3 regions of the Pectobacterium parvum genome follow, and region 3 is predicted to be linked to each of the others. Evidence: predicted binding sites of a transcription regulator. Region 3 holds the regulator's gene; each other region holds the start of a gene.
The links. The regulator PurR, encoded in region 3, represses purine synthesis genes. The targets are predictions, from matches to a motif close to CANGCAAACGTTTGCNTG.

Region 1: purH (bifunctional phosphoribosylaminoimidazolecarboxamide formyltransferase/IMP cyclohydrolase) is a predicted target of PurR. The motif match lies at 3,132-3,149, and genes of this name have one in related genera.
Region 2: purE (5-(carboxyamino)imidazole ribonucleotide mutase) is a predicted target of PurR. The motif match lies at 2,980-2,997, and genes of this name have one in related genera.

What each region holds. Positions count from the first base shown of each region.
Region 1 covers NZ_CP087392.1:465,003-475,992, forward strand. Annotated here, with positions in the region: gene purD (phosphoribosylamine--glycine ligase) at 96-1,382, opposite strand; gene purH (bifunctional phosphoribosylaminoimidazolecarboxamide formyltransferase/IMP cyclohydrolase) at 1,400-2,989, opposite strand; rRNA gene LOZ86_RS02085 (16S ribosomal RNA) at 3,596-5,137, shown strand; tRNA gene LOZ86_RS02090 (tRNA-Glu) at 5,279-5,354, shown strand; rRNA gene LOZ86_RS02095 (23S ribosomal RNA) at 5,587-8,496, shown strand; rRNA gene rrf (5S ribosomal RNA) at 8,621-8,736, shown strand; tRNA gene LOZ86_RS02105 (tRNA-Asp) at 8,789-8,865, shown strand; tRNA gene LOZ86_RS02110 (tRNA-Trp) at 8,920-8,995, shown strand; gene ytfQ (galactofuranose ABC transporter, galactofuranose-binding protein YtfQ) at 9,436-10,392, shown strand; gene ytfR (galactofuranose ABC transporter, ATP-binding protein YtfR) at 10,583-10,990, shown strand, end outside.
Region 2 covers NZ_CP087392.1:3,261,108-3,272,097, reverse strand. Annotated here, with positions in the region: gene LOZ86_RS14725 (HAAAP family serine/threonine permease) at 1-739, opposite strand, end outside; gene purK (5-(carboxyamino)imidazole ribonucleotide synthase) at 1,288-2,358, opposite strand; gene purE (5-(carboxyamino)imidazole ribonucleotide mutase) at 2,355-2,864, opposite strand; gene lpxH (UDP-2,3-diacylglucosamine diphosphatase) at 3,055-3,777, opposite strand; gene ppiB (peptidylprolyl isomerase B) at 3,788-4,282, opposite strand; gene LOZ86_RS14700 (DoxX family protein) at 4,671-5,102, shown strand; gene cysS (cysteine--tRNA ligase) at 5,388-6,773, shown strand; gene ybcJ (ribosome-associated protein YbcJ) at 6,866-7,078, opposite strand; gene folD (bifunctional methylenetetrahydrofolate dehydrogenase/methenyltetrahydrofolate cyclohydrolase FolD) at 7,111-7,974, opposite strand; gene LOZ86_RS14680 (sensor domain-containing diguanylate cyclase) at 8,363-9,910, opposite strand; gene LOZ86_RS14675 (nucleotide sugar dehydrogenase) at 10,468-10,990, shown strand, end outside.
Region 3 covers NZ_CP087392.1:2,661,612-2,672,601, forward strand. Annotated here, with positions in the region: gene rnt (ribonuclease T) at 14-685, shown strand; gene LOZ86_RS12015 (Grx4 family monothiol glutaredoxin) at 789-1,139, opposite strand; gene LOZ86_RS12020 (C40 family peptidase) at 1,483-2,334, shown strand; gene cydH (cytochrome bd-I oxidase subunit CydH) at 2,444-2,533, opposite strand; gene purR (HTH-type transcriptional repressor PurR) at 2,923-3,948, shown strand; gene cfa (cyclopropane fatty acyl phospholipid synthase) at 4,154-5,305, shown strand; gene LOZ86_RS12040 (riboflavin synthase) at 5,402-6,037, opposite strand; gene LOZ86_RS12045 (MATE family efflux transporter) at 6,284-7,657, shown strand; tRNA gene LOZ86_RS12050 (tRNA-Val) at 8,015-8,091, shown strand; partial or broken gene LOZ86_RS12055 (IS4 family transposase) at 8,367-9,697, opposite strand; gene katG (catalase/peroxidase HPI) at 9,822-10,990, opposite strand, start outside.

The sequences.
Region 1 (10,990 bases), 2.2 Mb from region 3:
CGAATTATTTAGGGTATACAAAAAAGTCTGGCTATAAAAAACCCGGATTTCTCCGGGCTTCAGTATTTATCAGACAATCGTTATCGCATCGCTTATCAGGCTTGCTCGCGCTCAATAGCACGGTAGCCGATGTCTTTTCGACAGAATACTCCTTGCCACTGAATACCCGCTGCTATTTCATAAGCTCGTTGTTGCGCTTCAGCCACGGTATTGCCTAATGCAGTGACGCACAGTACACGGCCGCCGTTGGTCACGACATCAATGCCGTTCAACTTGGTACCAGCATGGAAAACTTTGCCATCCTCGGCATCCTGCTGCGGTAAACCAGAAATGACATCGCCTGTATTGTAGCCAGCCGGATAACCGCCTGCTGCCAATACCACGCCCAGAGACGGACGTTCATCCCAGACGGAATCTTTCTGATCCAGCGTACCGTCACAGGCCGCCAGACACAGTTCTACCAGATCGGAGCGCAGGCGCAGCATAATTGGCTGTGTTTCTGGATCGCCAAAGCGGCAGTTGAATTCGATCACTTTTGGCAGGCCATCGGCAGAAATCATCAGACCGGCATACAGGAAACCGACGTAGGTATTTCCCTCTGCGGCCATGCCGTTGACGGTTGGCCAAATCACCTGGTCCATCACGCGCTGGTGGATTTCATCGGTCACGACCGGAGCCGGTGAATAAGCGCCCATACCACCGGTATTCGGGCCAGTATCTTTATCCCCAACGCGTTTATGATCCTGGCTGGTTGCCATCGGCAGCACATTCTTGCCATCCACCATAACGATGAAGCTGGCTTCTTCGCCATCAAGGAACTCTTCCACCACGATACGGTGTCCGGCATCGCCGAATGCATTTCCCGCCAGCATATCCTGAATGGCGTTCTCTGCTTCTTGCAACGTCATGGCGACAATCACGCCTTTACCAGCGGCTAATCCGTCGGCCTTGATGACGATCGGTGCGCCTTTGCTGCGTACATAGGCCAGCGCGGGTTCAACTTCGGTGAAGTTCTGGTATTCCGCTGATGGAATATTGTGGCGTGCCAGAAAATCTTTAGTAAAGGCTTTAGAGCCTTCTAACTGTGCAGCGCCCTGCGTTGGGCCAAATATTTTTAGACCTGCGCTCTGAAATGCATCGGCAACACCGATAACTAACGGTGTTTCCGGGCCAACGATGGTTAAATCGATGTGGTTTTCTTGGGCAAACGCGACTAACGCTGGAATATCCGTGGCGGCGATATCGACGTTGGTCAGCGCTGGCTCAAGCGCGGTGCCCGCGTTGCCTGGAGCGACATAAACACGTTTCGCCAGTGGTGACTGTGAGGCTTTCCAGGCTAGCGCGTGCTCGCGTCCGCCATTACCAATTACTAAAATGTTCATTTCGGTCAGCTCCAGAATTAATGGCGGAAATGGCGCATGTCGGTAAAGATCATCGCAATGCCGTGTTCGTTGGCGGCAGCAATGACTTCATCATCACGAATCGACCCGCCCGGTTGGATCACGCAGGTAATGCCAACGGCCGCAGCGGCATCAATACCATCACGGAATGGGAAGAACGCATCAGACGCCATAGCAGAACCTTTTACTTCTAGCCCTTCATCGCTCGCTTTGATACCGGCGATTTTCGCTGAGTAAACGCGGCTCATCTGGCCAGCACCTATCCCGATGGTCATGTTGTCGCGTGCGTACACAATCGCATTGGATTTAACGAACTTAGCCACTTTCCAGCAGAAAAGGGCATCACGTAATTCCTGCTCGCTCGGCTGGCGTTCGGTCACGACACGCAACTGAGACGCATCGACCATGCCCAGATCGCGATCCTGAACCAGCAAACCGCCGTTGACGCGTTTGAAGTCCAGCCCAGGAGCGCGTTGTTGCCAGCTACCGCTAGTCAGGACGCGTACGTTCTGTTTGGCTGCGGTCACCTTCAATGCGGCCTCGCTGGCAGATGGGGCAATAATGACTTCGACAAACTGGCGGCTAATGATGGCCTGCGCCGTCTCTTCATCCAGCTCGCGGTTGAAAGCGATAATGCCGCCGAATGCAGATGTTGGGTCGGTTTTATAGGCGCGCTCGTAAGCATCAAGAATTGAGTCGCCAATTGCTACACCGCACGGATTCGCATGTTTAACGATAACGCAGGCCGGTTCGGCAAATTCTTTCACACATTCTAGCGCCGCATCGGTATCGGCGATGTTGTTATAAGACAGTGCTTTGCCTTGTAACTGTGTTGAGGTAGCGACAGAGGCCTCGTGAATATTCTCTTCTATATAGAAGGCAGCTTGCTGATGGCTGTTTTCGCCGTAGCGCATGTCCTGCTTTTTGATGTAGTTCAGGTTCAACGTGCGGGGGAAGTGGCCCGATGGCTTATCGGTATCACCGTGGTAAGGCGGAACCAGTGCACCAAAGTAGTTGGCAATCATACTGTCGTAAGCTGCAGTGTGTTCGAAGGCTTTGATCGCTAAATCGAAACGGGTTTCGTAGGTCAGTGAACCTTCGTTGGCGTCGATTTCATTAATGATGGCACTGTAGTCGCTACTCTTGACCACGATAGCCACATCTTTATGGTTCTTGGCGGCGGAGCGAACCATCGTTGGCCCACCGATATCGATATTCTCAACCGCATCTTCTAATGTGCAGTTCTCACGAGCGACGGTCTGAGCAAACGGATACAGATTCACAACGACGATATCAATGGGTTTGATGTCGTGCTGCGTCATTATCGCATCATCTTGATCGCGTCGTCCCAGAATGCCGCCGTGTACTTTCGGGTGCAGGGTCTTCACTCGCCCATCCATCATTTCTGGGAAGCCGGTGTAGTCAGAGACTTCAGTCACCGCTAAGCCAGCGTCAGCCAGCAAACGGGCGGTTCCACCAGTTGAAAGGAGCTCGACGCCACGTTGGGACAGAGCTTGAGCAAATTCGACAATACCTGCTTTGTCAGAAACGCTGAGCAGAGCGCGGCGAATTGGACGGCGTTGTTGCATGATGATGTTATCCCCTGGATTTGGGTAGTCAGTAAAGAACGGTATGTGAATATCGTCTTTGTCAGAGCCATAATTGCGGAATAAAGAGAAATATTCAGTTAGCGTTCGCAAAAATACGACGATTTTGAACGGGGTGAATTGTAGCGAAAACGTTTGCGTGATGCTCGTCAATTTTTGAATAGAATGCTTTCTGTGGATAAGTTTGTGCAAAAATAGGTATAAAGCGGGGTTTTGCTGTGGAATGCAGCAAACAGTCATTTTTCTTTAAAACACCTATTGCGGCCTGACGAGAAGTCCCTATAATGCGCATCCACTGACACGGCAACAGCGACACGCGGTTGTGGTGACAGCAAAAAGATTCAACGAAGCAATCAGTAATGACTTGACTTCACAGCGGAAAAGCATAATATATGCACCCCGCGCCACCGATGAAGTGGCACTGCTCTTTAACAATTTAATCAGACAATCTGTGTGGGCACTCACAAGACCGTATCTTAACGATATAAAAAGTCTTGAAGAGTGAACAACAGTAAAATTCATTACGAATGAACAGTTGCTAATTCTTTGAGCATCGCTTCTCGAGTAGAAGCAAATCAAACAAATCTTAAATTGAAGAGTTTGATCATGGCTCAGATTGAACGCTGGCGGCAGGCCTAACACATGCAAGTCGAGCGGTAGCACAGGAGAGCTTGCTCTCTGGGTGACGAGCGGCGGACGGGTGAGTAATGTCTGGGAAACTGCCTGATGGAGGGGGATAACTACTGGAAACGGTAGCTAATACCGCATAACCTCGCAAGAGCAAAGAGGGGGACCTTCGGGCCTCTCGCCATCAGATGTGCCCAGATGGGATTAGCTAGTAGGTGAGGTAATGGCTCACCTAGGCGACGATCCCTAGCTGGTCTGAGAGGATGACCAGCCACACTGGAACTGAGACACGGTCCAGACTCCTACGGGAGGCAGCAGTGGGGAATATTGCACAATGGGCGCAAGCCTGATGCAGCCATGCCGCGTGTGTGAAGAAGGCCTTCGGGTTGTAAAGCACTTTCAGCGGGGAGGAAGGCGGTAAGGTTAATAACCTTATCGATTGACGTTACCCGCAGAAGAAGCACCGGCTAACTCCGTGCCAGCAGCCGCGGTAATACGGAGGGTGCAAGCGTTAATCGGAATGACTGGGCGTAAAGCGCACGCAGGCGGTCTGTTAAGTTGGATGTGAAATCCCCGGGCTTAACCTGGGAACTGCATTCAAAACTGACAGGCTAGAGTCTTGTAGAGGGGGGTAGAATTCCAGGTGTAGCGGTGAAATGCGTAGAGATCTGGAGGAATACCGGTGGCGAAGGCGGCCCCCTGGACAAAGACTGACGCTCAGGTGCGAAAGCGTGGGGAGCAAACAGGATTAGATACCCTGGTAGTCCACGCTGTAAACGATGTCGACTTGGAGGTTGTGCCCTTGAGGCGTGGCTTCCGGAGCTAACGCGTTAAGTCGACCGCCTGGGGAGTACGGCCGCAAGGTTAAAACTCAAATGAATTGACGGGGGCCCGCACAAGCGGTGGAGCATGTGGTTTAATTCGATGCAACGCGAAGAACCTTACCTACTCTTGACATCCAGAGAATTTGCTAGAGATAGCTTAGTGCCTTCGGGAACTCTGAGACAGGTGCTGCATGGCTGTCGTCAGCTCGTGTTGTGAAATGTTGGGTTAAGTCCCGCAACGAGCGCAACCCTTATCCTTTGTTGCCAGCGATTCGGTCGGGAACTCAAAGGAGACTGCCGGTGATAAACCGGAGGAAGGTGGGGATGACGTCAAGTCATCATGGCCCTTACGAGTAGGGCTACACACGTGCTACAATGGCGTATACAAAGAGAAGCGACCTCGCGAGAGTAAGCGGACCTCATAAAGTACGTCGTAGTCCGGATTGGAGTCTGCAACTCGACTCCATGAAGTCGGAATCGCTAGTAATCGTAGATCAGAATGCTACGGTGAATACGTTCCCGGGCCTTGTACACACCGCCCGTCACACCATGGGAGTGGGTTGCAAAAGAAGTAGGTAGCTTAACCTTCGGGAGGGCGCTTACCACTTTGTGATTCATGACTGGGGTGAAGTCGTAACAAGGTAACCGTAGGGGAACCTGCGGTTGGATCACCTCCTTACCAAAAAAGATGTGTGTTAAGTGAAGTGCTCACACAGATTGTCTGATGAAAATACTGAGCAAGCGCACCTGTTGATGTCATGAGTGTAGACTCATACTGACGCGAAAGTGCCGGGTTTATGATCCGGTACGGATTTTTCGTGTCACCATCGTCTAGAGGCCTAGGACACTGCCCTTTCACGGCTGTAACAGGGGTTCGAATCCCCTTGGGGACGCCAATCCGATAATGAGTGAAAGACATTATCACGAATATCTTAAAGATGATTCTTCGGAGTCATGTTTACGATATTGCTCTTTAACAATCTGGAACAAGCTGAAAATTGAAACATGACAGCTGAACATGCATTGATGCCTACGGGTATGAATGGCGTGTCAGTGTGTCAATGAGTCTCTCAAATAATCGCAGCACGACAGTGACTTTGATTAATCAAAGACACCTTCGGGTTGTGAGGTTAAGCGACTAAGCGTACACGGTGGATGCCTAGGCAGTCAGAGGCGATGAAGGGCGTGCTAATCTGCGATAAGCGTCGGTAAGCTGATATGAAGCGTTATACCCGACGATACCCGAATGGGGAAACCCAGTGTGTTTCGACACACTATCATTACGTGAATACATAGCGTAATGAGGCGAACCGGGGGAACTGAAACATCTCAGTACCCCGAGGAAAAGAAATCAACCGAGATTCCCCTAGTAGCGGCGAGCGAACGGGGAGGAGCCCAGAACCTGAATCAGTTTGTGTGTTAGTGGAAGCGTCTGGAAAGTCGCACAGTAAAGGGTGATAGTCCCGTACACAAAAATGCACAGATTGTGAGTTCGATGAGTAGGGCGGGACACGTGACATCCTGTCTGAATATGTGGGGACCATCCTCCAAGGCTAAATACTCCTGACTGACCGATAGTGAACCAGTACCGTGAGGGAAAGGCGAAAAGAACCCCGGCGAGGGGAGTGAAATAGAACCTGAAACCGTGTACGTACAAGCAGTGGGAGCCTTGATTAATCAGGGTGACTGCGTACCTTTTGTATAATGGGTCAGCGACTTATATTCTGTAGCAAGGTTAACCGTATAGGGGAGCCGTAGGGAAACCGAGTCTTAACTGGGCGTTAAGTTGCAGGGTATAGACCCGAAACCCGGTGATCTAGCCATGGGCAGGTTGAAGGTTGGGTAACACTAACTGGAGGACCGAACCGACTAATGTTGAAAAATTAGCGGATGACTTGTGGCTGGGGGTGAAAGGCCAATCAAACCGGGAGATAGCTGGTTCTCCCCGAAAGCTATTTAGGTAGCGCCTCGTGAATTCATCTTCGGGGGTAGAGCACTGTTTCGGCTAGGGGGTCATCCCGACTTACCAACCCGATGCAAACTACGAATACCGAAGAATGTTATCACGGGAGACACACGGCGGGTGCTAACGTTCGTCGTGAAGAGGGAAACAACCCAGACCGCCAGCTAAGGTCCCAAAGTCATGGTTAAGTGGGAAACGATGTGGGAAGGCACAGACAGCCAGGATGTTGGCTTAGAAGCAGCCATCATTTAAAGAAAGCGTAATAGCTCACTGGTCGAGTCGGCCTGCGCGGAAGATGTAACGGGGCTAAACCATGCACCGAAGCTGCGGCAGCGACACTTAGGTGTTGTTGGGTAGGGGAGCGTTCTGTAAGCCGTCGAAGGTGGCCTGTGAGGGCTGCTGGAGGTATCAGAAGTGCGAATGCTGACATAAGTAACGATAATGCGGGTGAAAAACCCGCACGCCGGAAGACCAAGGGTTCCTGTCCAACGTTAATCGGGGCAGGGTGAGTCGACCCCTAAGGCGAGGCTGAAAAGCGTAGTCGATGGGAAACAGGTTAATATTCCTGTACTTGGTGTTACTGCGAAGGGGGGACGGAGAAAGCTAGGTTATCCGGGCGACGGTTGTCCCGGTTTAAGCGTGAAGGTGGATGACTTTGGTAAATCCGGGTCATCATTAACACTGAGGCGTGATGACGAGTCACTACGGTGATGAAGTAACCGATGCTACGCTTCCAGGAAAAGCCTCTAAGCTCCAGGTAACATTAAATCGTACCCCAAACCGACACAGGTGGTCAGGTAGAGAATACTCAGGCGCTTGAGAGAACTCGGGTGAAGGAACTAGGCAAAATGGTGCCGTAACTTCGGGAGAAGGCACGCTGATGGTAGGTGAAGTGACTTGCTCACGGAGCTGAAATCAGTCGAAGATACCAGCTGGCTGCAACTGTTTAATAAAAACACAGCACTGTGCAAACACGAAAGTGGACGTATACGGTGTGACGCCTGCCCGGTGCCGGAAGGTTAATTGATGGGGTCAGCCGCAAGGCGAAGCTCTTGATCGAAGCCCCGGTAAACGGCGGCCGTAACTATAACGGTCCTAAGGTAGCGAAATTCCTTGTCGGGTAAGTTCCGACCTGCACGAATGGCGTAATGATGGCCAGGCTGTCTCCACCCGAGACTCAGTGAAATTGAACTCGCTGTGAAGATGCAGTGTACCCGCGGCAAGACGGAAAGACCCCGTGAACCTTTACTATAGCTTGACACTGAACCTTGAGCCTTGATGTGTAGGATAGGTGGGAGGCTTTGAAGCGTGGACGCCAGTCTGCGTGGAGCCAACCTTGAAATACCACCCTTTAATGTTTGATGTTCTAACGTAGGCCCGTAATCCGGGTTGCGGACAGTGTCTGGTGGGTAGTTTGACTGGGGCGGTCTCCTCCCAAAGCGTAACGGAGGAGCACGAAGGTTAGCTAATCCTGGTCGGACATCAGGAGGTTAGTGCAAAGGCATAAGCTAGCTTGACTGCGAGAGTGACAGCTCGAGCAGGTGCGAAAGCAGGTCTTAGTGATCCGGTGGTTCTGAATGGAAGGGCCATCGCTCAACGGATAAAAGGTACTCCGGGGATAACAGGCTGATACCGCCCAAGAGTTCATATCGACGGCGGTGTTTGGCACCTCGATGTCGGCTCATCACATCCTGGGGCTGAAGTAGGTCCCAAGGGTATGGCTGTTCGCCATTTAAAGTGGTACGCGAGCTGGGTTTAGAACGTCGTGAGACAGTTCGGTCCCTATCTGCCGTGGGCGTTGGAAGATTGAGAGGGGTTGCTCCTAGTACGAGAGGACCGGAGTGAACGCACCACTGGTGTTCGGGTTGTGATGCCAATTGCATTGCCCGGTAGCTAAGTGCGGAAGAGATAACCGCTGAAAGCATCTAAGCGGGAAACTTGCCTCGAGATGAGTCTTCCCTGGGCACTAGATGCCCCTGAAGGGCCGTTGAAGACGACGACGTAGATAGGCTGGGTGTGTAAGCGTAGCGATACGTTGAGCTAACCAGTACTAATGACCCGAGAGGCTTAACCTTACAACACCGAAGGTGTTTTGAGACGACTCAAAGAGATTTTGATAATCAGCTTGTTCAAAGATTGGTTCTGATGGTTGTGCACACTGAAAAGTGAGGTATAACGGTTGGAATGAAACAGAATTTGCCTGGCGGCGATAGCGCGGTGGTCCCACCTGACCCCATGCCGAACTCAGAAGTGAAACGCCGTAGCGCCGATGGTAGTGTGGGGTCTCCCCATGTGAGAGTAGGGAACTGTCAGGCATCAAATTAAGCAGTAAGCCGGAGCAATCTGGTGGTTGTAGAGAAATTCGGTGGAGCGGTAGTTCAGTTGGTTAGAATACCTGCCTGTCACGCAGGGGGTCGCGGGTTCGAGCCCCGTCCGTTCCGCCACTTATTAAAGATTATGCCTGCTAACTTTAGCAGGCATAATGTTAAGCGTAATTTAGGGGCGTAGCTCAGTTGGTAGAGCACCGGTCTCCAAAACCGGGTGTCGCGAGTTCGAGTCTCTCCGCCCCTGCCAAATAAAACCCTTCACGTTATCGTGAAGGGTTTTTTTTGATCTTTACTTTATGCTCGATCCTGTCTTGTACTCCTCTTTCCAATTTCTCCGTTATTTCTCCCCTTTGGATATCTAATTAATCTAACGTGTTGTTATTTAACAGATAAAACCCGCTGATGTACTGCTGACAGATCGTGCTGATTTAGCTGTAAATATGCACAAAATCACCGTAATACCAGGTTGTGAACTTGCTCATTCACCTTGTTCGATATTTGAACTAAAACTATCTACAACCTGAGTGAAAGGATAATTGTTTTTCAAAGCGATCCTTCAGGTTGCATTCACTTGTTCGTTGTATCTGCCAACATCACATCGATAGCGCTATAGCAGAAATTCGTAGCGCTATGCTGTACCTGAAATCTGACTAAGTAGCTGTAAGACTACACAGAAGGAGTTTAAGTATGTACAGACGTTTACTGGTAGCTGTTGCTGTAAGCACTGCGTTATGTGGTGCCGTACAGGCAAAACCCTTAACGGTTGGGTTTTCCCAGATTGGTTCAGAATCAGGATGGCGCTCTGCGGAAACTAAAGTGTCAAAGCAGGAAGCCGAGAAGCGTGGGATAACGTTAAAAATAGCTGATGCCCAGCAGAAGCAGGAGAATCAGATTAAGGCTGTACGGTCGTTCATCGCTCAGGGTGTCGATGCCATATTTATTGCACCAGTCGTTGCTACTGGTTGGGCACCGGTCTTACAGGAAGCTAAAGAAGCAAAAATCCCAGTGTTCTTGCTTGATAGAACGATTGAGGTAAGCGATCCATCGTTGTATACCGCAGCTATCGCCTCTGATAGCGTCTATGAAGGAAAAGTGGCAGGGGAGTGGCTTGTGAAAGAGGCCGCTGGCAAACCTTGTAATGTTGTTGAGTTACAGGGAACGGTTGGCGCTAGCGTTGCTATAAACCGTAAGAAAGGGTTTGCTGACGGTATAGCTTCAGATCCACAGATAAAAATTATCCGTTCACAGTCGGGAGACTTTACTCGTAGTAAGGGTAAAGAAGTCATGGAGAGCTTTATTAAAGCTGAGCAGAACGGAAAAAATATCTGTGCGGTTTATGCACATAATGATGACATGGCAATAGGCGCCATTCAGGCAATTAAAGAAGCTGGCCTGAAACCTGGTTCACAAATAAAAGTTGTCTCCATTGATGGTGTCCCTGATATTTTCAAAGCTATGATGAATGGCGAAGCTAATGCCACCGTTGAATTAACACCTAATATGGCTGGGCCTGCTTTTGATGCTTTATTAGCGATGAAGAAGGATGGGAAACAGCCTGAAAAATTCATTCAAACCGAATCACGCTTATTGCTGCCTGATACGGCAAAACAGGAATATGAAACCAAGAAAGACCTGGGTTATTGATATTTATATTGTAGATTTATCATTGATATAAATTTTGCTAAATACTTGGCAGAAATATGAATATGGGGAAGTGGGCTTGCGATGTTTTCTGCACCGTTCAATCACGGAACAGTGAATATTGTCAGCCTACTTACCATAATATTGCTCAGGTGTGACGTAGCCTTGTTAAGTTGTCGCATAGGTGATGCTGATGGAAACGACACGGTTGTTAGATATTCGGGGCATGAGCGTTGAGTTTCCGGGGGTAAAAGCATTAGATCAGGTAGACTTCACGCTTAATCGCGGCGAAATAGTGGCGCTATTAGGAGAGAATGGTGCAGGGAAGTCAACGTTAATTAAGGCGTTGACTGGCGTTTACCATCGCTCAACGGGTGAAATTATCCTCGATGGTATTGCGATTAATCCTGTCAATACGGCCCATGCTCAGTCATTGGGTATTGGTACGGTCTATCAGGAGGTCAATCTATTACCGAATCTGTCCGTTGCGGCAAATCTATTTATTGGCCGTGAGCCCACACGCTGGGGCATCGTTGATCAACATAAAATCCTGCGTCAGGCCGAAGCCCTCTTATTGAATTATGGACTGACGATCGATGTT
Region 2 (10,990 bases), 600 kb from region 3:
GTGAGCATTTTTTCTCTGCGTCATCGCCATACTCTTTACGTTTGGCAACGGCAAAGGAGGAGATGATCGGCGAGTGGTTGAAGGAGAAAACCATCACCGGAATAGCCAGCCATAATGTCGTCAACAGACCGTTGCCCGTGACGCTGGAACTCAGAGAAATGTTTTCAAAAACAGAGGTGTTCCAGTTCGGAATTAAATAAAGCGCCAGCAACATCAGTACGAAAACAAAAGGATAAACCAGAATGCTCATTGCCTTAACGATCATTGCTTCACCGAAGCGAACAATAAACATTAGCCCAATAATCAATATTAATGACAGCAGGGCACGTGGCGGAGAAGGTAAATGCAATTGGTGAGTAATAAAGCTATCTACCGTATTGGTGATGGCGACGCTATAAACTAACAGGATTGGATAAATAGCGAAAAAATAAAGTAAAGTGATTAATTTACCCGCACCAACGCCGAAATGTTCTTCAACAACTTCGGTAATATCTTCGCCACCGTTCTTGCCGGATAATACAAATCGGCATAATGCACGGTGAGAATAATATGTCATTGGGAAGGCAATCAGTGCCATGATAATTAAAGGAATTAATCCACCAATACCGGCATTGATAGGTAAGAATAACACGCCAGCGCCGATGGCCGTGCCATAGAGGCCCAGCATCCAGACGGTATCGCTTTTACGCCATCCTGAAGCCTGTTCTAACACTTGGCTGCTATCTTGAATGGTGCTCATATACTGCTCTCCTCGGTTAATACAGTAATACCCCGTTACAAGAGTATTGCCACATGGTGTGGATTATAAAAAATACAGTATCGGCAAGCTGCCGTTACGGAGTTTAAAAAATGAACGAGACATGTTGCTAATTATGTCAGTAGGTCAACACTGTTTTGTGACGGCATTCTATATCGTGGTGGTCAGCGAATAATATTGAGGCGATCACATAAATGAATTGACGAGGAATATTTTAATAAATTTTACTGTAAATTAAAATATCAAATTTGATACTTTAATTTTAATTTTTTTAACGGCATCTTTATTGATGCTTTTTTTCTCTGTCAGGGATAGAGAATAAACAAAAAACGATTATATAAATATTAAATTCAATTTCGTTTATGTCATGTTTACTATCTAAATAAACTGAGAAGAAAAGATAGGTTAGTTTTTTGAAGAAATATAGTAGCCTTTAAAAATGAATGCTGAGTGTGACACCTCATTTTTTCGTATGGCATCGCAGCGTCACCTAGCAGGACAGCGATCTGTCAGGTGACGGTTGCAATCTGTCAGGCGGTGAGTTTCTCTTCTGCCCACGCTAGGCCGCTGTGGTATTCCTCTGGTAATAGAGGCACTAGCGATTGCAGTGTGCGTTGCAACTGTGCGGTATCCGAGGACGGTAGGTTGAGGTGTCCAACTTTTCGGCCGGGACGAACCTCTTTCTCATACCAGTGCAGATGGACCAGCGGCAGCGCCAGCCAGTCGATATTCACATCAGTGCCGATCAGGTTGACCATCACCGACGGTGTTTCGACAACCGGTACCGGCAGTGGCAGATCCAGAATTGCGCGCAGGTGCAGCTCAAATTGGCTGATTGACGCGCCATTTTGCGTCCAGTGTCCGCTATTGTGTACGCGCGGAGCCAGTTCGTTAATGAGCAGGTGGTCGCCGACAATAAAGCATTCCATCGCCATCACGCCCACATAACCCAGCGCATTCATTATTGCGGACAGCATCTGTTCGGCCTGCTGCTGCAACTGCGGATCGGGTTGAGGGAAGGCCACGCTGGTGCGCAGAATGCCGTCCTGATGCAGGTTATGAGTGAGCGGGTAGAACACACATTTGCCGTGCGTATTGCGGGCACCCACCAGCGAGACTTCGCCAGAAAAGTTAATGCCTTGCTCAACGATGCATTCGCCGTAGCAGTCAGCGGGCAGCGTGTGCTGTTCGCCATCGCGCAAGCGCCACTGTCCACGACCGTCGTAACCGCCGACGCGACGTTTAACGATCGCTAATTCACCCAATGAAGTGAAGACGTGTGGCCATTCATCGGCGCTAGCCAGCAGTTGCCACGGGGCGGTTGCCAGATTCAGCGAATCCAGCAGCTGCTTTTGCGTCAGGCGATCGGCCAGACGCGGGAAAATATCACGGTTTGCAAACGCCGTGTGCTCGGCCAACTCGCGGGTGAGGGCGGTTTCCGGCCAGCGTTCGATCTCGGCGGTAATGACACTGTTATGAAATGGAACCGACTCCGGTTCTGCATCCAGTCCCACTGGGTAAACCGCAATGCCTAGCGGTTCGCCAGCCTGACGCAGCATTCTGCCTAACTGACCATTGCCTAATACGCAGACCGGTTTCATGCCTCCTCCCGCGGATCGGGATGAGAGAGCACATCATCGGTTTGCGCCTGACGCCAGTCTGCCAGGCGGGTGGCGATGCCATTGTCATGCAGGGCGAGAATTTGTGCGGCCAGCAGAGCGGCATTCGCTGCGCCCGCTTTGCCAATGGCCAACGTGCCAACCGGAATACCGCGAGGCATTTGGACGATGGAATACAGGCTGTCTACACCGCTCAGCGTTGAGCTTTGTACCGGCACGCCAAGCACGGGAACCAGCGTTTTTGCTGCCAGCATACCCGGCAGGTGTGCTGCGCCGCCTGCGCCCGCGATAATCACATCAAAACCGTTCTGTGCCGCTTGCTCAGCAAAGCTGAACAGCTTATCCGGCGTCCGGTGTGCCGAAACGACTTCGGTGTGAAAAGGAATGTTCAGCGTGGTGAGGATTTCCGCAGCAAACTGCATGGTGGCCCAGTCACTCTTTGAACCCATGACGATGGCAATTTTAGCCGGGGCAACGTTGGATGACATGCCTGTAACGCTCCTGTAGTTGTACCTGTAATTGTACGTGTTCGTGACGCGTTCGCGTCGGCCAGACAGGGAGGGTCTGGCGTTGAGGGCGTAGAGCATATCACGCCATTATGGCGAGGAAAACGGTTGCGTATGCGGAAATGCTGGGGGAGTAAGGCGAGAGACCGTTAAGTCAATGTCAGGAAACGCATTAAAATGGGAAGGAAATCAGTTCGATATTTTGTGGCGTGACCTTAATCATCGACCCTTCTTCATGCCAGGCGCCGAGAACGGCGCGACGACCAGAAGATTCGCCGAGATCGACCTGATGAATGGCTGGGCGATGCGTGTGGCCGTGGATCATCGTCTCCACCTGATAATGCCGCAAGCGTTCCAGTACGGCGTCGTGATTGACATCCATAATCTGCTGCGACTTTTTCTGGTTTTCATGCTGGCTGGTTGCCCGCATCTTCGCCGCAATTTTCATCCGTAATGACAGCGGCAATAGCAGGAAGAGTCGCTGAATGAACGGGTTGTGTACCCGACGGCGGAATTGCTGGTAATGCCGATCGTCAGTGCACAGGGTATCGCCATGCAGAATGAGGATCTTCTGACCGTAGAGGTCGAGCACCGTTTCCGTCGGCAGCAGCGTCATTCCGCTTTGTTTGGCGAAACGCTTACCGATCAGGAAATCACGGTTACCGTGCACGAAATAGCAGGGAATGCCGCGCTGATGTAAGGCATACAGTTCCGTGGCGACAGTCGCATGCAGCGGCTGAGGATCGTCGTCACCTATCCAGGCGTCGAACAGGTCGCCAAGTATGTACAGCGCATCGGCATGGATCGCGTCATGGCGTAAAAAACGCAGAAAACCGGCGGTAATCGCCGGTTCATGAACACTTAAATGCAGATCGGCAATGAACAGCGTTGCCATGCAGGTCGAATTATTCGCTGATCGTTACGTGGGTAATCACCACGTCTTCTTTCGGTACGTCCTGATGCATGCCGCTGCGGCCGGTAGCAACGCCTTTGATTTTATCAACAACGTCCATGCCTTCGGTGACTTCAGCGAATACACAGTAGCCCCAACCATCGGCACGCTCTGAACGGAAGTTCAGGAAATCGTTATCAACGAGGTTGATAAAGAACTGGGCAGTTGCCGAGTGCGGATCGTTGGTACGCGCCATCGCCAGCGTGCCACGGGTATTTTTCAGACCGTTATTGGCTTCATTTTTGATTGTCGCATTGGTTTCTTTCTGATCCATGCCGGGAGCGAAACCGCCGCCCTGAATCATAAAACCATTAATCACGCGGTGAAAAATCGTGTTGTCATAAAAACCGCCGCGGCAGTAGTTCAGGAAATTTTCTACGGTAACCGGCGCCTTGTCTGCAAACGTATTAATAACGATATCGCCGTGGTTGGTATGAAGCGTAATCATAATAATGAACCCTAGATAGCCTTAGTGATAAGAGCGCTGTTATAGCATAACTGGTCGATTGAGTCAGTACTTCGCGCTTACCGCACCGCTGTTGGCGGTTGGATAGATGAGAAAATCGTATAAAAAGGTTTACTACTCTGATTTTGGTAGGCATCAAATAATATGTGCGCTTAAGAATAGTGCGCAATAAGGTGTTAATCAGGCAATAGGGACTTTTAAAAACAAATAAATTGATCAAAATATCAAATGACAGTTAATTAATTTGAATGATATTTTTGTTGCCCCAGATCAATGTTTTGCGTAATCAACGTGTTCTTTTCTTACAGCTCAGATTAATCTGAGAGTAATTCTTATTCTTCATAAATAACTCTAAAGAGATAGGTGAACTATGCTGGGTATTCTGGATAGTGTTAATCGTTTATTAGACAAACCGGATTTTGGCAAACTGTTTTTGCGCGTATCTTTCAGCGTTCTGATGCTGTTTCATGGTTGGCACAAGGTGCACGGTGGAATCGGTGCCATTGAAGGCATGCTGACCTCCGCAGGGCTCCCTGCTTTTGTTGGCTACGGTGTCTATGTCGGAGAAGTCATCACTCCGATCCTGATGATTCTCGGCATTTTCACACGTCCTTCTGCGCTGATTTTCTCCTTCACGATGGTGGTAGCGACGTTACTGGTTAACGCTGGTGGTTTCGTTACGCTGGCCAAAACCGGCGCTTGGGGTGTTGAAGGTACGGCGGTGTTCTTCTTCGCGGGTATCGCGATTGCCCTGCTTGGTAGCGGAAAATATTCTGTGATGTCGAATCCGCGCTGGCGCTAATTGTTTTTTGTTAGCTGAACGTTTTTTCGTCAGCAACGTCGATTGTATGAAATGGCCCGGAAATCCGGGCCATTTCATTTTTATCCTTTCTCGCTTATTCCCTCTTCTTAACCTTGCAATACAATAGGGTTCAGGTTTCAATACGCCGTTGGGGTGTAAACCCTGAATGCATTGATGTTACTGGCGCTACCTGCGACGGTGATTGACCTATCGTGTGAACGCAATGCTTTGTGAAAACCATTTTTTTGTGAAAACCATTTTTTATAAAAACACTGGAACGTCCTGATGCTAAAGATTTTTAATACGCTGAGTCGCCAAAAAGAGGAATTTAAACCTATCCACGCCGGTCAGGTGGGAATGTATGTGTGTGGCATCACCGTTTATGACCTGTGTCATATCGGTCACGGGCGTACTTTCGTGGCGTTTGATGTGGTGGCGCGGTATTTGCGGTATCTGGGATATTCACTGAAATATGTGCGTAATGTCACCGATATTGACGACAAAATTATTAAACGTGCGATCGAAAATGGGGAAACCAGCGACCAACTGACGACCCGTATGATCGCAGAGATGCACGCCGATTTTGATGCGTTGAATATTCTGCGCCCGGATGCCGAACCGCGTGCGACACACCATATTGCCGACATCATCGAAATGGTGGAAGCGCTGATCGCCCGTCGCCACGCCTATGTCGCGAGTAATGGTGATGTGATGTTCTCCGTTGATACCGCACCGGGCTACGGCGTGCTGTCTCGTCAGGATCTGGATCAGTTGCAGGCTGGCGCGCGCGTTGAAATTACCGAAGTGAAGCGTAACCCGATGGATTTCGTGCTGTGGAAAATGTCCAAGCCGGGTGAACCACACTGGTCCTCTCCGTGGGGAGAAGGGCGCCCTGGCTGGCATATCGAATGTTCTGCCATGAACTGCAAACAGCTGGGCACGCATTTTGATATTCACGGCGGCGGCTCAGATTTGATGTTCCCGCACCACGAAAACGAGATCGCGCAGTCCAGTTGTGCACATGACGGCTCGTATGTGAATTACTGGATGCACTCCGGCATGGTGATGGTTGACCGCGAAAAGATGTCAAAGTCGCTAAATAACTTTTTCACCGTACGCGACGTGCTGGCGTATTACGACCCAGAAACCGTGCGTTACTTCCTGATGTCAGGCCACTACCGTAGCCAGTTGAACTACAGCGAAGACAACCTGAAACAGGCGCGATCGGCATTGGAACGTTTGTATATCGCGTTGCGCGGAATGGATGCTAGCGTTGCGGCGCACGGCGGTGACGAGTTTGAAGCCCGTTTCCGCGAAGCGATGGACGACGATTTCAACACGCCGGAAGCCTACTCGGTGCTGTTTGATATGGCGCGTGAAGTTAACCGCCTGAAAACGGAAGACGTGCAGGCGGCGAACCAACTGGCATCGGCACTGCGTAAACTGTCCGGCGTGCTGGGTCTGTTGGAGCAGGATCCTGAACAGTTCCTGCAAAATGGCGCGCAGGTGGATGACGAGGAAGTGAAAGAAATCGAAGCGTTAATCCAGCAGCGTAAAGATGCGCGTGCGGCGAAAGACTGGGCGCTGGCGGATCAGGCTCGCGATCGTTTGAATGAAATGGGGATCGTGCTGGAGGATGGCCCGCAGGGAACGATCTGGCGCCGTAAGTAACGCTTTCTTCCTGTAACACGCTTTCAGTAAATAAAAAGCCCGCAAGAATAACATTGCGGGCTTTTTTTTCGCTGTGATCAATGCAGTAAAGGTTACTCGGCGACTTTTACTGTCTCGCCGTTGAACTGAACGGTTTGCCCAGCAACGATTTTGCAGCGCTTGCGTGTTTCCGTCTGGCCGTCAACGGTCACGTCGCCTGCGGCGATAGACAGTTTGGCTGCTGCGCCACTTTCACTCCAGCCCAGCAGTTTCAAGAGATCGCACAGTTCAACGTGCGGATGCTTTTCAAGATTAAAGGTTGCCATAAATTCCTGCTTATTCGTGTTTGACTCGCCAATTATTCGGCGTGGTCATGATACTCTTCGCACGCCTGTAGCGTGTTTTGAATCAGTGTGGCAACGGTCATTGGGCCGACGCCGCCCGGTACGGGGCTGATGTAAGACGCTCTTTCCTGCGCCGTTTCAAATTCCACATCGCCGACCACTTTACCGCTTTCCAGACGGTTGATACCCACGTCCAGCACAATCGCGCCCGGTTTAATCCATTCGCCGGGGATGAAGCCTGGTTTACCCACGGCGACAACCAGTAGATCGGCGTTTTCAATATGGTGACGCAGATTTTTGGTGAAGCGGTGTGTGACGGTCGTGGTGCAGCCAGCCAGCAGCAGTTCCAGACTCATCGGGCGGCCAACAATATTGGATGCGCCGACGACAACGGCATTCAGCCCGAAGGTGTCGATATTATAACGCTCCAACAGCGTGATGATGCCGCGTGGCGTACAGGCACGCAGCATGGGGGCACGCTGGCACAGACGACCCACGTTGTAAGGATGGAAGCCATCGACATCTTTACTTGGCGCGATGCGTTCAATCACCTTGGTGTTATCGATGCCTTCCGGCAGCGGAAGCTGAACCAGAATACCGTCAATCGTCTGGTCGGCGTTGAGCTCGTCGATAAGTGCCAACAGCTCAGATTCCGGTGTGGTGATGGGCAAATCATAAGAGCGGGAAATAAAGCCGACTTCTTCACACACCTTGCGCTTGCTGGTGACATAAATCTGTGACGCCGGATTCTCGCCGACCAGCACAACAGCTAGGCCAGGTGCGCGTTTTCCTTCTGCCAAACGCTGCGTGACTCGTGCGGCAACTTCGTCTTTGACCTGCTGCGCAATCGTTTTACCATCAATAATCTTTGCTGCCATCTGAGAAGAGACCCATCAATTTGAAATAGGGGGGAGATGGCCGCTATTTTGTCAGAAGCTGCGCGTGCTGTCAGGTATTGCATCAACATTAATTGTTTCTATACCCGTCATACTTCAAGTTGCATGTGCGTTGGCTTCGCTTAAATACTCGGCCCGTCGTGGGCCTCGCCCTAAAGGGCCGCTGCAAGCAGCGTTCAAATCTGCTCCCGGCAGATTTGTCACCCGAATCACTTACTTGAGTAAGCTCATCGGGATGAAATGAGAGACATCCTGTCTCTCACCGGAGGCCAGCCGTTGGCTGGTCAAATTCGTTCCCGACGAATTTGTCCCTCGCTTGCCGCCTGCCTGAAACTCGAATTATTTAGGGTATATGATCCGATTACTCTCGCTATTCACTCACCTTGATACGGTTTTTACCGCCATGTTTGGCGCGATACAGCGCGGCATCGGCGATATCGATAACGGACGACGCCGCGGGTGGCGGGCTACCGGCGCAGAACACGTAGACACCAGCGCTAATGGTGACGATTTTTTCTGGGAACAGCGTCATTTCATGAGGAATTTTTTCCGCGCGTACCAAATCCAGCGCACGCTGAGCCAACGCGGCGGCGCTTTGTTTATCCGTCTCGGTGATGATGATAGCGAACTCCTCACCGCCATAGCGTGCGACCAAATCCTCGTTACGCCGCAGCATATTGCTCAGGAGGTTACCAATCTTACGCAGACAGTCATCGCCTGCCACATGCCCATAGTGGTCGTTATATTTCTTGAAAGCGTCGACGTCGATCATGATCAGCGCGATACACTGCCGCTTCTCCGCCGCCTGCAATAGGGTTTGTTGCAGGAAAATATCGAACTGGCGGCGGTTGGCTAAGCCCGTCAGGCCATCGAACAGCGCCAGCGTTTGCAGCGTGTGGTTAACCGACGTCAGTTCATCGCGCACGATGGTTAAATCGATCTGATTTTTCAAATTTATACGAATCTGTCTCAGCACGATCAGGCCGAGCAGGATAATCGTGAACAGCAGAATTAAGGTAATGGCACCGTAGACCAGACTATCCGTTCTCCATTTATCGAGTACCAGATTGAGCTCGTAACCTGCGGCAATGACGATAGGGTAGCGCTTCAGGCGCGTATAGCCGTAGATGCGTTCGATATGATCGAGCGTGGAGACAAACGTGACTGTACCGCTTTCGGACTGCTTCAGGTGTTCTGCAAACAGCGGGCCGTTTGACACATTACGGTTGACGTACGAATCGTCGTAAGGGCGGCCATACAAAATTCGACCATCGGAAAGCAGAATGGCGAGTACGTCCATATTTCCCATGGCGTAGTAGCCATAATACTGTTTGAAATAGTTCAGCGAGAGGGTGGCGAGCAGCACGCCGTTAAAGCTGCCGTCCGGCTTATTGATACGCATCGAGACCGGAATGATCAAATCACCGGTGGATCGGCTTTGAATCGCGCTGCCAATGTGCAGGTCTTTGTTGACGCTGTTCTTATGATATTTGAAGTATTCTCTGTCAGCATTGTTAGCCTGTGCTGGTTTAGCGACTCCGGAATTGACCAGCCACTCGCCTTTCTCATCATAGATAAAGATGCCGTGCAGCTGTGGCAGCGTGGCTTTTCTGCTTTTTAAAATATCACCGAGCCTGATTATTTGTGCTGATGATAAACCATCTTTATCGATACGCTCTTGTAAATCCTGTAGCAGGATGTCGACTTGTAAAAACGTATCTTCGGCATGGCGTGCCAGCGACAGCGACAGGTTTTTGGCGTTTCGCTCGGTGGAATCGATAAGCTGTTGGTGAGAATTGAAGACGGCCCATCCGTTCAGCGCCAGTACCGTGGTGATGATGAAGAGCATAAAAACAATCATCAATTTTTGGAGCGGCATTTGATAGTAGCTGACCTTGTCGCGCGTGCTGACCTTCATTTTCCTTCCCATCCTTAGCCAGAGAGATGACTGATGATAAGTGTAGATGTTTCTGCTGTTTGCGATGTTGTTGATGAATATTGCTTATGCTTTTTTGTCGGTTTTTATCGAATAATAAGCCGCTTTAATAATTAAAATAACATATCTACACACTATCTCCATGTAGCGTTGATAAAAACGCTAAAATAATCTGATACCATCGTATTTATTCACTATAATCATCTAATATAAATAATGTTATGTTACATAACATCATGAAAATTCGTTCCCATGCTAACTATTAAGGAATGTCACAAGTTGTAAATAAATATTTTATTTACCATTAAGTACGCTATGTTTAATTGGCGTTTAACTGGAGTTGCCAACAATAAGGCTATTGTATTTTTTACGTTTCAGCTGATGAGAGTAACGTGCCTGCGTGAATGTGGTGTACTTACTTACGAAAAAGGGACAGGAAATAAATTGAAATGTAACACCTCTATTATTCAGATTGAAAAATAATAAAGATACTTTGGCGGAATATGGTTTTCAGCCAGTGACGAAATAAAGAGTCCTTCATGAAAATAGCGATTAGCGGAACGGGATATGTCGGTTTATCGAATGGATTATTATTGGCACAACAGCATCAGGTTGTAGCGTTAGATATTGCGGCTGAAAAAGTGGCGCTGTTGAATCAAAGGAAATCGCCGATTAATGACGCCGAGATTGAGCGTTTTTTACAACATGAATCGCTGAATTTTTCCGCTACGCTGGATAAGTATGAAGCGTATACCGATGCGCAGTTCGTGATTATTGCTACGCCGACGGATTACGATCCGCAAACCAACTATTTCAACACGTCGTCGGTAGAGGCGGTCATTCGCGACGTGCTGGCGATTAATTCGCAGGCCATTATGGTGATTAAATCGACGGTGCCCGTTGGCTTCACTGAGAAAATCAGCCAGCAGTTGGATACGGATAACATCATTTTTTCGCCTGAGTTTTTGCGTGAAGGCAAGGCGCTGTATGACAATCTTTACCCGTCACGGATTGTGGTGGGGGAACGGTCGGAAAGGGCACGATTCTTCGCTAACCTATTGA
Region 3 (10,990 bases):
AATTAAGAGAAAAATGGCTGATAAAAGTGATCTGAACGCCCTGAGCGGCCGTTTTCGTGGGTTTTACCCGGTAGTGATCGATGTTGAAACCGCCGGATTTAATGCGAAAACCGATGCCTTGCTGGAAGTTGCGGCGGTAACATTAAAAATGGATCAAGACGGTTGGTTACAGCCAGATGAAACACTACATTTTCATGTCGAGCCATTTGAGGGTGCGATTCTGGAACCCGCTGCACTAGCGTTTAATGGCATTGACCCCACCAACCCACTGCGTGGCGCGGTGAGCGAATATGATGCGCTGCATGAAATTTTCAAAGTCGTGCGTAAAGGGATCAAAGATCAAGGCTGTAACCGCGCGATTATCGTGGCGCATAATGCCACATTCGATCATAGCTTTATGGCCGCAGCAGCCGAGCGCTGTAGCCTGAAACGTAATCCGTTCCATCCTTTCGCCACTTTCGATACCGCAGCACTTAGCGGGCTGGTGTTAGGCCAAACGGTTCTTGCTAAAGCTTGTATTACCGCCGGTATCGCGTTTGATTCCAGCCAGGCACACTCTGCGCTGTATGACACCAACCAGACCGCATTGCTGTTCTGTGAGTTGGTTAACCGCTGGAAACGTCTGGGCGGATGGCCGATTGCACTGGAAGAAAATTCGCTGGAAGACGCGTCAGCCAAAGACTGAAAAGGCTGAGATCAAAAAACGGGTGCCATAAAGGCACCCGTTGGAAGAATTTACGCTCGCCTCGTAACAACATTTGACATCGTCATTACGCCAGACGAAAGCATTACTCTTGATCGGCCTGCTGCGCTTTATATTTATCTGCCGTTTCTTTGATCAGCGGTTGCAGTTCACCGCGCTGAAACATTTCTACCACGATATCACAACCGCCAACCAGCTCACCGTCAACCCACAGCTGTGGGAATGTCGGCCAGTTTGCGTATTTCGGCAGTTCAGCACGAATGTCTGGGTTCTGCAAAATATCAACATACGCAAAACGTTCGCCACAGGCAGATAACGCCTGAACCGTCTGTGCAGAAAAGCCGCAGCTTGGCAATTTCGGGGAGCCTTTCATGTACAGCAGAATCGGGTTTTCAGCAATTTGGCGCTGAATTTTTTCAATTGTCGGTGTCGTCATCTTCTTGCTTCCTTAATTCTATAGGATGGCTAACGTCCAAAACGCTAGCCATGAGCCGCCGTCAGAGGTGCTACGACAGCGACATTGACTCAGTGATATTGTACCGATGCCACTAGCTACAAAAAAACGCCATTTTTTGTAGGGTTATTTTTTTTCCTGAAGGCCTTCGTCATTGATGAAATCAGCGCCAGAAAACGCTGATAAATCAATCGAAAAAATAACTATTAACGTTTTTTCACTATTCTGTATGAATAAAGCGACCGTGCCCACTTTTTTATGACGCCGTTTTCAGGAATACTGTGAGGATTGAGCGAGTTAAGGATTATGTTCGGTCACTGTTAATATGCGCTTATTTATTACTCTTTTTATATTATTTTTCAATAATCTATCCCTGAACATCGTTCAGGCTGCGCCGCATACCCCGCATTCTGCGCCGAAGAAAAGCGCCGTGGCAGAAACGAATAAGAAAAGCCGCCAAACAAAGGGTAATGCTAAATCCCCGACGCCGATCAAAAGCAAAAAACCAGAATCTACCGCCGTCAGCAATAAAACCAAATCCCGCACCGCGAGCAAAGTGACAGAGAAAAAGCCGTCACGAACGCAAAGCAGCACGCCCGCGCTAGTGAAAAAAAATCTTAAAAAGCTGAAGCCTGAAGAAGAGAAGCAAACAACCGCCCAAGCCAGAGTCAAAACCGGACTGAAGAAGACCGCACTCAAGGGGAAAGCGGATAAAAATCCAGCGCCGACAGAAAAAGGAATGGCGCTAAGCGCTGCGCATAAAAAACGCTATCAGCATGCCAAAACGACCGCAATGAATAAGTTGATGAGTCAGATAGGCAAACCTTACCACTGGGGCGGCTCCTCTCCTTTTACCGGATTCGACTGTAGCGGACTGGTTTATTACGCCTACAAAGATGTCGTTAAGATCCAAATTCCACGCACCGCAAACGAAATGTATCACCTGCGTGATGCTGCTCCGATTAAAAAGAGTGAGCTGGAAAGTGGCGATCTGGTCTTCTTCCGCATCAATAATCGTGGCGCAGCCGATCACGTCGGGGTTTATCTGGGTGAAGGGAAATTTATTCAGTCGCCGCGTACAGGCTCAGATATTCGTATCAGCAAGCTGAGTGAAGATTATTGGCAGGAGCACTACGTTGGCGCACGTCGCGTGGTGACGCCGCAGACGATTCGTTAAGAGACAGGTTGTACGTAGTAAAGAAAAGCAATGTGAAGAAAACGATCCAGACACGTTATGGCATCATCAACGTGTCTGAATATCTAACCCGCCCAGAGGCACCCTTCGGTTAGTTCATCACCGCAATAAAACTAAACGCGATGATCACAGCCAACGAGCCAACGGTTGTTAGCAAAGACATCTTCAGATCTGTATCCATAAATTACTCCTTATTAACGAACAAATTTTATCTGAAAGCTTCATCTGAAAAGACACCACCATTCACAGCCGAACCCGCTTAGGTAGTTAAAGCTACAAATAATAGGGTTATTACGATTCTTTCATAATTGTAGCGAAAAATCTCGGACGAATGCATCACTAATAGTATAAATTAGCCCTTTCACTTTCATGATAAATCGGACACAATCCGCTGTTTATGAAAGCGCTGCGTATCAGTCGAAAAACGTCAACCCAGATCCCTTCGGTATAACATTCGGCATTCTCCTTCTGAAATCCTGTTTTTTAGCTTAGAAGAAGAACATTAAACGTAGGCAAACGATTAACAATATACTTACGTCTGTAACAGGTAAGTTCAGGAGTCATTTTTAGATGGCAACGATTAAAGATGTGGCAAAACGTGCTGGCGTTTCCACCACAACCGTATCGCACGTGATCAATAAAACACGTTTCGTCGCCGAAGAGACTAAGGCAGCCGTCAGGGCAGCAATCAAAGAATTGCACTATTCACCCAGCGCCGTCGCCCGCAGCCTCAAAGTTAATCACACTAAATCTATCGGCTTGCTGGCCACTTCCAGCGAAGCCCCCTATTTCGCCGAGATCATTGAAGCCGTTGAAAACAGCTGCTACGCCAAAGGCTACACGCTGGTGCTGTGTAATTCGCATAACGACATCGGCAAGCAGCGCGCCTATCTTTCCATGTTGGCGCAAAAACGCGTCGACGGCCTGTTGGTGATGTGTGCCGAATATCCGCCCGAGTTATTAGGTATGCTGGAAGACTATCGCAGCATTCCGATGGTCGTGATGGACTGGGGACAGATGCACAGCGATTTTACCGATACGATTATCGATAACGCCTTTGAAGGCGGTTATATGGCAGGTCGTTACCTGATTGAACGTGGCCACCGAGATATCGGCGCCATCCCCGGTACTCAAGAACGCAACACCGGCAGCGGACGCTACCTCGGCTTTTTGAAAGCATTGAAGGAAGCCGACATCACCGTGCGTGACGAATGGGTGGTTCGGGGTGATTTTGAACCGGAATCCGGCTACAAAGCCATGCATCAGATCCTCGCACAGAAACAGCGACCTACAGCCGTATTCTGCGGTGGCGATATCATGGCGATGGGGGCTATCTGTGCGGCAGATGAACTGGGTCTGCGCGTACCGCAGGATATTTCGGTGATCGGTTATGACAACGTGCGCCACGCGCGTTTCTTTACGCCTGCGCTGACCACCATCCATCAGCCAAAGGAGCGTCTGGGTCAATCTGCGTTCGCTATGCTACTGGATCGCATTACTAGTAAGCGGGAAGATGCGCACGTCATTGAAGTGCATCCGACGCTGATTGAGCGCCGCTCGGTTGCAGACGGCCCCTACCTCGACTATCGCCGCTAGCCGTAGCCATTCTGTACAGACGATTTTCTTATTCCTGCTGCTTCCCCTCTCTGCTTCAGCCAATTCTCTTGTATGCTGGCTGAAGCAGTTCTAAATTTAATACCGTGTTTCATTTTCTCTGGTGACAGCCGATACCTCGGCTGCGATAAGTGTTGTCCTGGTGTGTTTTACGATACTTTTGCATGTGAAAAGTTAAGGAGACATGATGGGTTTACCTTATACAGAAGAATGGGATCCTGATACCGCGCCTTGGTTCCACATCGTGCAGGGCATGCTGGCCGCCGCGAATATCACCATCAACGGCACTCGCCCTTTTGACATCCGCGTGACCAACCCCAATTTCTTTAAGCGTATCCTGCGTGAGGGATCGCTGGGGCTGGGAGAAAGCTACATGGACGAATGGTGGGAGTGTGAACGGCTGGATATGTTTTCCCATCGCGTTCTGCGCGCAGGGCTGGATACTCAACTGCCCCGCCGCCTCCACAACCTGACGCGCGTTGCCCTCTCCCGCATCACGAATTTGCAATCCCGCCGACGCGCTCAGGTTGTCGGTAAAGCGCATTACGATTTAGGTAATGATCTCTTTACCCTGATGCTAGATCCTTACATGCAATACTCCTGCGCTTATTGGAAACAGGCGCAAACGCTGGAACAGGCGCAGGAAGATAAACTCACCATGATCTGCGAAAAGCTCCAGCTAAAATCAGGAATGACGCTGTTGGATATCGGCTGTGGTTGGGGCGGGCTTGCCGAGTTCGCGGCACGCCACTACGGCGTGTCAGTTTACGGCGTCACTATTTCCAGAGAACAGCAGATGTTGGCACAGCGACGTTGTCAGGATCTGAACGTCATCATTGAATTGCAGGATTATCGCGATCTCGAGCGGCAATTCGATCGCGTGGTGTCAGTTGGCATGTTTGAACACGTCGGGCCGCGCAACTATGACAACTACTTCCGCGTCGTTCTGCGTAATCTAAAACCCGACGGGCTGTTTCTGCTACATACCATCGGGGCCAATAAGACTAACCCGCACATCGATCCCTGGATTCATAAATACATATTCCCCAACGGCTGTATTCCCTCCATACAGCATATTGCACAGGCGAGTGAGCCTTATTTGGTAATGGAAGACTGGCACAATTTCGGTGCTGATTACGATCGTACATTAATGGCCTGGCACGCTCGCTTTCAGCAGAACTGGCCACCGCTTTCCACACGCTATACGGCCCGCTTCCGCCGGATGTTCAGCTACTATCTTAACTTTTGTGCAGGGGCTTTCAGAGCAAGAAACCTTCAGCTCTGGCAGGTCGTGTTCAGCACGGATGGGGTCGAAGGTGGATTGCGCGTTGCGCGCTAACAGCATTGTGTGTTGACAGAAAATCGTGTGCTGACAGAAAAGAGAAAACCGGACGGTAGAAACGCCGTCCGGTTTACCAGAATGTGCAACGTAGAATTACTCTTCCTTGCCGAGATCGCTCGCCTGCTTGCTAGCCAACACGCGCTCGACCGTATCGACCACGGCCTGTGTCTGCGGATCGATTTCGATATTAATGCGGTTTCCCAGACGCTTCTGTCCCAGCGTGGTGCGGTTCAGCGTTTCTGGAATTAAATGCACGCAGAAACGTCCACGGGTCACTTCTCCCACCGTCAGGCTGATACCGTCAATTCCAACGAAGCCTTTATGTAGCACGTATTTCATCAGCGCTTCATCTGCAAGGCGGAACCAAATCTGATGGTTATTCTCTGAAACCTGAATCTTAACCACTTCCGCGGTACACATGATGTGGCCCGACATGACGTGCCCACCGATCTCGTCACCGAATTTCGCGGCTCGCTCAATATTCACGACATCGCCTTCATGAATATCGCCCAGATTCGTTAACCGCAGCGTTTCCTTCATGAGATCAAAACTGACACGATCGCCGTCAACAGCGGTGACCGTCAGGCAGCAGCCATTATGCGCCACCGATGCGCCGGGCACGAGCCCTGGCAACAACTCAGGCGGGAGCTGGACAATGTGCGTGCGAAAGTTGGATTTTTCTTCAATCGACACCACCGGCGCGGTGCCCTGAACAATACCGGTAAACATGCGGTTTGCCTCTTAAAAACAAAGAAATGACTCTGTGCAGTGTGCCCGATATTTCGCGGAAAACCAAACCGGAATGCCGTATACCGCATAGCTATCGAAACCGTAGCGTAACAAATAGAATATATTCTCTTCCATGCTGGTTTACTTTCGTTAAGTCGTTACAATAATGCTCGCTTTACCCCGATCTGTTTTTCATATCTGAGTCATTTACCCTGCTATTACGTTAGTCATTCAAGGAAGGTATCCGTGCAACAGTATCTGACAGAAGCGCGTAAATTATCGGCGCTTGCTGTTCCTGTCATTATTGCGCAAGTGTCCCAAACGTCGATGGGTGTAGTTGACACCATCATGGCCGGTGCTTATAGCGCCACCGATATGGCCGCCGTCGCCGTGGGAACCTCTATCTGGCTACCCGCCATTCTTTTTGGTCATGGTCTGCTACTGGCGTTAACGCCCGTTGTCGCACAGCTCAACGGCTCAGGCCGACGCGATCGTATTTCTCATCAGGTGCGACAGTCTTTCTTTCTCGCCGCCATCATTTCTGTGCTTACGATGCTGGTGCTGTATCAGGGGGAATACGCCATCAACCTGATGAGCGACGATTCGCCTGAGCTGGCTGCGAAAGCCATCGGCTATCTGCATGCGCTGCTGTGGGGCGTTCCCGGCTATCTGTTCTATCAGGTTTTACGCTGCCAGTGTGAAGGGCTGTCCAAAACCTATCCCGGCATGATGATTGGGTTCATCGGGTTGTTAATCAACATCCCGATCAACTACATCTTTATCCTCGGTAAATTTGGCATGCCCGAACTAGGTGGCGTCGGCTGCGGCGTGGCTACCGCCTCGGTTTACTGGATCATGATGCTGTTGATGATGCTTTATACCCGACGCGCCTCCTGGCTACGCGATATCCGCTCGCACCGTCCCGCATTCCGTCCAGACGTTGCTGTGCTGAAGCGCCTCTTTGGCCTCGGTTTACCTATCGCGCTGGCACTGCTTTTTGAAGTGACACTATTTGCCGTGGTGGCGCTGTTGGTGTTGCCGCTGGGCGTCGTCGATGTGGCCGGTCACCAGATTGCCCTGAACTTCAGCTCGCTGATGTTCGTTCTTCCGCTCTCGGTTGGCGTCGCCACGACCATTCGCGTCGGGCATCGCTTAGGAGAAGGCTCGGTTGAGAACGCCCGCATTGCCGCGCACACGGGTATCATGGCGGGTGTGGCATTAGCCTGCTGCACAGCCATTTTCACCACGCTGCTGCGTGAGCCTATCGCCCTGCTCTACAATCAGGATCCGCTGGTTGTGGCGATGGCTTCTCAGCTCATGCTGCTGGCCGCCGTTTATCAAATTTCCGATGCCGTTCAAGTGATCGGCACTGGCGTTTTGCGTGGCTATAAAGATACCCGTTCAATTTTCTATATTACCTTTGTCGCCTATTGGGTATTGGGATTACCGAGCGGTTACCTGCTGGCCTTGACGGATACCATCGTACCGCGCATGGGGCCTGCGGGCTTCTGGTGTGGTTTCATCATTGGCCTGACGGCAGCGGCAGTGATGATGGTGACGCGGATTCGTTTTCTCCAGCGCCAACCCGCCGCACGGATTTTAGCGCGCGCCGCCCGCTAGATAACGTTTCACCCTGCTTTATACCCTAAATAATTCGAGTTGCGTGAAGGCGGCAACCGAGCGACAAATCGGTCTTACCGATTTGAACAGCGCTAGCGCTGGCCCGAAGGGTGAGCTTCATTTATGAGGCTCATTAATCCCCAGGAGCTTACTCAGGTAAGTAACTGGGGTGAGTAAGGACAACCAACGCACAAGCGGCTTGAAGTATGACGGGTATCGTCGAAAAAAACGACACAATGGATACAACCCCAGCAATCGCACTGGCAAGAGCACAAAATTGCATTTTTCCTCTTGCCAGCTTTCCCCTTGCTCGCTACTATGCGCCTCGCTGTCGGACAGGCAGCACGGTATCTCAATGCGTTCATAGCTCAGTTGGTTAGAGCACCACCTTGACATGGTGGGGGTCGTTGGTTCGAGTCCAATTGAACGCACCATTCCTTCTTCGCAGTACCTCACTCAGTTCGTTAATCCACTAAAATCTCTGTTGAATCTGCACTCATGCTTTTCAGCAACATCGCTCTCATTCCACCTGTGTTCGCACAATCTACGTCCATTTGACCTGAGTCAAAAGCAATACAATGAAGCGCCACAGGTTTGGTAAACATTGGCGGTTATGATAAAGGAAGCGGCACAGCGCCCCCGAAAATACCTCACAGTGGAAATACACCACAGCGGAAAATGATGCTCCCTGCGCAGTAATGCCAGTCAGTTAAGCAACTGACTGGCTGTTTTTCTTCGCTTTTCGATATTTATAAGGCCTTTCTTTCACCACTCTCGGGAAGGTTCTTTCTCTTCTTATCGGCAGCTTCACCATCTGTCCCATACTCTCCAGATCTCGCAGTAGTTCAGGGATACGACCCGGCGATGCACCCTGAAGCGTCATCAACATCCTCATGACCAGCCCGCAGGATTCTGAGAAGCTCAGCTGATTTGGCCAGTAACCTTTCAGTTGACTGGCCATTTTAATCATCTGATATCTCACGAGATTATACGCCAGCAGCACACCCCATAACTCCTGCTCCACAAGTTCCGGTTTTTTGCTTCTCAGTGTCAGTCTGCTCAGTTGCATTGTCTGTTTGATTTCACGGTAACCCAACTCGATTTCCCAACGGTGACTGTAAAGCTCAACCATTTCACCTCCCGGATAACGCATGCCATCAGTCATCGAAGTCAGTAACTGATAGATTTTTCCTTTACGGCTATAGGTCAGTAATCGGGCTGTCACTTCTGTACTCAGTCCCGGCCATTTTTTGCGGGATTGTGGCGTAGTTTTCAACTGTACCAGATGATCGCCTTTTCCCAGTTTCCGGGTACCTCCTCGTAACGGGTACCTTTCTTAAGCGGTATCATCCAGTGTCGGTGTTCTCCCGCACGCTTCCAGGCATTCAGCAACCCTAATGAGTAATACCCTTTATCGAGCAGCGTCAGCGTATTATCTGCGGTCTGGTCTATCAGTTGCTCAGCCAGGGTATATTCGCTGTCTTTCATCGTACCGAAGGCTGCTGCGGTTATCAGATGGCTGGTCAGCTCCATCTGACAGACCATTTTGACCTGCGGGTAGGGGCCAGGTTGGCCGCAGTAAGTCTGGCGCGGGAAGGCGGTATCATTTTCAGGTGTTTCCTGTGTGCGCCAGACGACGCCATCCATCGCCAGTAACGTCAATCCACACCAGTGGGGATGCGCCACAGCGTTGTGCCACAAGTGAGCGGTGTGCGTGAACACCCGTCGAACGGCGTCACTTCCGAGCCGCTGTCGAGCCTGGATAACCGCGCTGGGAGCAACAAAGGGACGGTTACCGGGCAGCATAATATCCAGCCGATTGACAATCTGATGAAGCGGCTCCTTACGTTCAAGCGCCATGCCGACAACGCACCAGACCATCATTTCGAGAGGAAGACGGCGTTTACGCAGGGTGACCACGCCGGACTCAGCAAGGCAACGGGCAATAAGTTCTGGGTCAAGAAAGTCGCCAAGAGAAGTCAAAGGATTACGGGTCGAATCGTAACGTGAAACGAGGTCGATGGCCTGAGAGATACGCATAAAAAATCCGGAAATGAAGAACACTTCCGGATTCTTACACAGCTATTGGATCGTTCAACTGATCCTTAACTGATCAGCATTACTCCCTGCGCAGCATGATCGCCAACGCGAGGAGCATAATCTCTTACTCCGCCAGATCGAAGCGATCCGCATTCATCACTTTCACCCAGGCAGCAACAAAGTCATTCACAAACTTCTCTTTGCTGTCGTCCTGTGCGTAAACCTCAGCGTAAGCGCGCAGAATGGAATTGGAGCCAAAGACCAGATCCAGACGCGTCGCAGTCCATTTGACTTCACCCGTTTTACGATCGCGGATTTCATACAGGTCTTTACGGTACGGTTTCCACGTGTATTTCATATCGGTCAGGTTGACGAAGAAATCATTCGTCAGCGCCCCTTCACGATTCGTAAACACGCCGTGTTTTGTGCCGCCGTAGTTGGTCCCCAGCACACGCAGGCCGCCAACCAGCACTGTCATCTCTTTCGCCGTCAGCCCCATCAGTTGGGTACGATCGAGCATCAGCTCTTCCACGCTCACGGCATAGTCTTTCTTCAGCCAGTTACGGTAGCCATCGTGGATAGGTTCAAGGACGTCAAAAGACTCTGCGTCGGTCAGGGCATCGGTGGTGTCGCCACGTCCCGGAGCAAAAGGCACGGTGATATTCACGCCAGCCGCTTTCGCCGCTTTCTCAATCCCCACATTACCCGCCAGCACAATGGTATCGGCCACGCTGGCCCCCGTTGCGGCGGCAATACTTTCCAGAACGACTAACACACGCGCCAGACGATCAGGTTCGTTCCCTACCCAGTCTTTCTGCGGAGCGAGGCGAATACGCGCGCCGTTGGCACCGCCGCGCATATCGGAACCACGGAATGTACGGGCGCTGTCCCAAGCGGTTGCGACCAGTTCACTGATGGAAAGGCTACTTTCTGCAATGCGTGCTTTGACCACATCAACATCATAGTCGGTACGGCCAGCCGGAACCGGATCCTGCCACAGCAACTCTTCCTGCGGCACATCTGGACCTACGTAGCGCGCTTTCGGCCCCATATCGCGGTGCGTCAGTTTGAACCATGCTCGGGCAAACACTTCGGAGAAGTACGCCTGATCCTGATAGAAACGCTCGGAAATTTTGCGATATTCCGAGTCAACTTTCAGCGCCATGTCGGCATCGGTCATCATCGGATTGTAGCGGATAGACGGATCTTCAACGTCAACCGGTTTGTCTTCTTCTTTAATACTGACGGGCTCCCACTGCGATGCACCTGCCGGGCTTTTTCTCAGTTCCCATT